2 regions of the Hungatella sp. SB206 genome follow, and region 1 is predicted to be linked to the other one. Evidence: a T-box and tRNA genes for the amino acid it is inferred to sense, from the RefSeq annotation. Region 1 holds a T-box; the other holds one or more tRNA genes.

Region 1 (2,186 bases):
AAAGAAAGGAAGAGTGTAAGATGAAATTACCGAAAGAACTGCTGGAAGTGGAGAGAAAGACGGTGGAGACCGTAAATCTGCCTTCAGACAATAACCACGATCCATCCAATATACTATATGATCAGGGAACGTATTATTTGTGGTATACACAGCATGACAATGAGCGGCCCTACGATCATTTTGCTGATTGCAAGATCATGTGCTGTACTTCAAAAGATGGCTTCCACTGGGAAGCTGGGAAGGATGCGCTGCTTCCGGCAGAAAGCGGCTGGGACTGCGCGGGAGTCCTGACAGCCAATGTGATTCATGACAAAGGAAGATTTTATATGTTCTATACCGGTGTGGGTACCGATTTTGCCGAAGGGAAGACTACGAGAAGGTGCTGTGGTCTGGCTGCAGCGGACACACCGGAAGGCCCGTTTGAAAGACTGGGGGACGGGCCGGTACTTCAGTGGGAAGAGGAAGGAAACTGGGATGACGAGGCTGTTGACGATGTAAGTGCGGTATTTTTCCAGAACAGATGGCTGGTTTATTTTAAGGGAAGCCGTTTGACGGAACCAGACGGGGATAAAACCATGCTGGGGCTGGCCTGGGCGGATACGATTACGGGTCCGTATCACAGATATGAAGGGAATCCGGTTATCCGCGGCCATGCGTTTTCTGTCTGGCCGTATCAGGATGGGCTCTGTCTGCTGTCCGGACTCAAGCACAGGGAGGGCGAGGGAAGGATATATGGAGATGACTGGAACGATCCGGAGGGTGTGCAGTATCTTTATTACAGCGATGACGGGATCCATTTCGAGCCGTGTGCACCGCTTCCGAACCGGGCGTCCGGCATTTGTATACCGGAAGGAGAGGAGCGTAAGGACATCACGAAATACTGGGGAGTCAGTGTGGCAACGAGAGATACCCATAAGAAACGATACATCGAACGATTCGACTTTGTGAAGAAAAATCCGCAAACCACTTGACATTTCCTGCTGCAATGGATAAAATGAATTCAGTTTTATCAGATAAATGCAATGAAGGTGTCAGTAGAACCTTATTTTCTTTCAGAGAGAGGGAGTCACCGGCTGTAAGCCCCCTTAAGTTCAGATAAGCGTTTGAATTTCCCACTGAAGCAGCATGGCAGAAACCGTCCTACGAAGACGGCGGGTAGGTCATGACGTTCATACACGTTACGTATGCCGAGTGCCTGCGCGTTCTGTGCGGGAATCAGGGTGGTACCGCGAACTCAAGCTTCGTCCCTAACCAGGGGCGGAGCTTTTTTTTGTAACCAACTCTATGTATAAGAAAAAATGATAAAAGAAGGAGAGCATGATGAAAGACCAATTAGAAAAAATCAAGGAAGATGCATTGAAGCAGATCGAAGCGTCGGACGCGCTGGAAAAGCTGAATGAGATCAGGGTCGCTTATTTAGGGAAAAAGGGCGAACTGACCAGCGTGCTGAAGAGCATGAAGGACGTTCCGCCGGAGGAGAGACCGAAGGTAGGCCAGATGGTCAACGACGCCCGCGCCATCATCGAAAACAGGCTGGAGGAGGCCAAGGCGTCTCTGGCAAAGAAGGCGAGAGAAGAGCAGATAAGAAGAGAGACCATCGACGTGACCCTTCCTGCAAAGAGAAACAATGTAGGCCACAGCCATCCGAACACCATCGCGCTGGAAGAAGTGGAGCGCATCTTCGTCGGCATGGGCTATGAAGTAGTGGAAGGCCCGGAAGTGGAGTATGATTTATATAATTTCGAAAAACTGAACATTCCGAAGAACCATCCGGCCAGAGACGAGCAGGATACCTTCTATATTAACGAATCCATCGTTTTGAGAAGCCAGACATCTCCGGTACAGGTCCGCACCATGGAGCAGGGTAAGCTGCCGATCCGTATGATCGCCCCGGGACGCGTATTCCGTTCCGATGAGGTGGATGCGACCCATTCCCCATCCTTCCATCAGATTGAAGGCCTGGTGATCGACAAGAACATCACGTTTGCCGATTTAAAGGGAACGCTGGCAGATTTTGCAAAGGAACTGTTCGGACCGGAGACTAAAGTAAAATTCCGTCCTCATCATTTCCCATTCACAGAGCCCAGCGCCGAGGTGGATGTAACCTGCTTTAAATGCGGCGGCAGCGGCTGCCGGTTCTGTAAGGGCTCCGGCTGGATCGAGATCTTAGGATGCGGCATGGTGCA
Region 2 (2,186 bases), 3.4 Mb from region 1:
GACCTCTGGTGTACCGGTTGGGTATCAAACCCATGGCCGGGTAGCCAAGTCGGGAAGGGATAAACGCTGAAGGCATCTAAGCGTGAAGCCCCCCTCAAGATGAGATATCCCATCGCAAGAGTAAGACCCCTTGAAGACGACGAGGTAGATAGGGCAGAGGTGGAAGCATGGCAACATGTGGAGCTGACTGTCACTAATAGGTCGAGGGCTTAACCAAGTTGGTTTAGGTTGTCAGAAATGGCAGAGGAAGTAAGAACGGATGAAAGATATGTACAATGTGTGGTTTTGAGGGTATATGTAAAACCTTCAAAACAGGTTTGGCCTGGTGGCTCAGCTGGTTAGAGCGCCGCCCTGTCACGGCGGAGGTCGTGGGTTCGAATCCCATCCGGGTCGTTTTAACAGAATATTTCGTATGTGGGATCTTAGCTCAGCTGGGAGAGCATCTGCCTTACAAGCAGAGGGTCACAGGTTCGAGCCCTGTAGGTCCCATTCAGTATGTAAAGTCCGAATGAGTAATTCGCCGATGTGGCTCAATTGGCAGAGCAGCTGATTTGTAATCAGCAGGTTATCGGTTCGAGTCCGATCATCGGCTTGCATGAATCAAATAAAACTAAATAGTATATAATATGGATGGTTTCCCGAGTGGCCAAAGGGGACAGACTGTAAATCTGCTGCAAATTGCTTCGGTGGTTCGAATCCACCACCATCCACTTGATACACTTCTAAAAAGAAGATGTATCGAATATAATTTAATAACGCGGGGTGGAGCAGTCTGGAAGCTCGTCGGGCTCATAACCCGAAGGTCGCAGGTTCAAATCCTGCCCCCGCAATTTTTTGTGAGAACTTTAAGTATGCTTACAGATGTACATGCCCAGATAGCTCAGTTGGTAGAGCAGAGGACTGAAAATCCTCGTGTCGTTGGTTCGATTCCGACTTTGGGCATTATGGGATACTAGCTCAGGTGGTAGAGCACTTGACTTTTAATCAAGTTGTCCGGGGTTCGAGTCCCCGGTGTCTCATCGAAATGAAGCCTTGAAACAATTTCTGTTTCAAGGCTTTTTTATCTTTGTTTTATTTTTTCCAAAACTCTATTAAAATGTATGATGAAGTAAAGCGATAGGGAGGACTGCCGATGGAGGAAAAGTACCGGGCTGAAATTGAAAAGAAACGGGCTGAGAGTGTCAATCGCGCCTGGAAGATCATCAGCGTATTCGTTGTGGTATTTCAACTTTTAATGCTGATACTGATGGCTGCGAAACCGGGCGGCCCGTTTAAGACACAGAGGAGAGCTATTTACTGTATCTTGTATCTGACTCTTTTCCTGGTTACGGGAATTGCTATGATCCTAAATCGGAATTTCTGGAGGAAAGAAAAGAAAAATTACCATCTGTATCTTCATGCTGAGCTGGTTTACGCGGCATTTATCTGCTTCTGGGGCTGTTGTGTTACTTTGAACGATCAGCTGGGAGGAAACGATTTAAGCGTATTTACATATATGATGCTGTCCGTGGCAGCACTTGGTTTTTTGGAGCCGGTAAAGGCTGGAATTATTTTTATGGCGGCATTTGTCTTTTTAAATATCTGTCTGCCGGGAATCCAGACGATTGAAAATAATATTTTCAGCAATATTATAAACAGTTTTTCAATCGCGGGTATTTCTACGGCTATCTCTTATTCGCTTTACCGAAATAAGGTGATTGTCACAAAGCAGGAGGTAACGATCCGAAAACAGTACGAGGAGATTACCAGGGTAAATGAGATTCTGAGCCATCAGGCCATGGTTGATGAGCTGACCGATATGAATAACCGGCGGTATATGGAGTGGTTTATCGGGGAGAAAATCAAGAAACTGGAAGAGGAATCCGGTACGATCTCGTGTATGATGCTGGATATCGATTATTTTAAGAAGTTTAACGACCGGTATGGTCATATTGCTGGCGATGTGTGTCTGAAGAAGATCGCGGAGATTATCCGGGGGTGCTGTCAGGATAATGATGTGGCGGCTATTCGTTTTGGCGGGGAGGAATTTTTTATCTGCCTGTTCCGGTGGGACCGGGATGAAGCGGTGGAAATGGCGGAGACAATACGAAAGAGGATCGCTGAATGCCGTTTTAAAATCAATGGTGAGGAAGAAGGCGCGGTTACTATCAGCATTGGTGTCTATACCTGGCATGGGGAAGGTAAGG

The links. The T-box of region 1 lies ahead of pheS (phenylalanine--tRNA ligase subunit alpha). A T-box ahead of a tRNA ligase gene usually reads a tRNA of that ligase, here a tRNA-Phe.
Region 2: it encodes a tRNA-Phe, which carries the amino acid that the T-box ahead of pheS (phenylalanine--tRNA ligase subunit alpha) is inferred to sense. The anticodon was not compared.

Annotation. Positions count from the first base shown of each region.
Region 1 is NZ_CP096603.1:4,130,296-4,132,481, reverse strand. It holds gene M1L66_RS18165 (family 43 glycosylhydrolase) at 21-971, shown strand; T-box leader at 1,014-1,252, shown strand; gene pheS (phenylalanine--tRNA ligase subunit alpha) at 1,321-2,186, shown strand, end outside.
Region 2 is NZ_CP096603.1:20,043-22,228, forward strand. It holds rRNA gene M1L66_RS00090 (23S ribosomal RNA) at 1-217, shown strand, start outside; tRNA gene M1L66_RS00095 (tRNA-Asp) at 320-393, shown strand; tRNA gene M1L66_RS00100 (tRNA-Val) at 417-489, shown strand; tRNA gene M1L66_RS00105 (tRNA-Thr) at 520-592, shown strand; tRNA gene M1L66_RS00110 (tRNA-Tyr) at 629-710, shown strand; tRNA gene M1L66_RS00115 (tRNA-Met) at 757-830, shown strand; tRNA gene M1L66_RS00120 (tRNA-Phe) at 870-942, shown strand; tRNA gene M1L66_RS00125 (tRNA-Lys) at 947-1,019, shown strand; gene M1L66_RS00130 (GGDEF domain-containing protein) at 1,133-2,186, shown strand, end outside.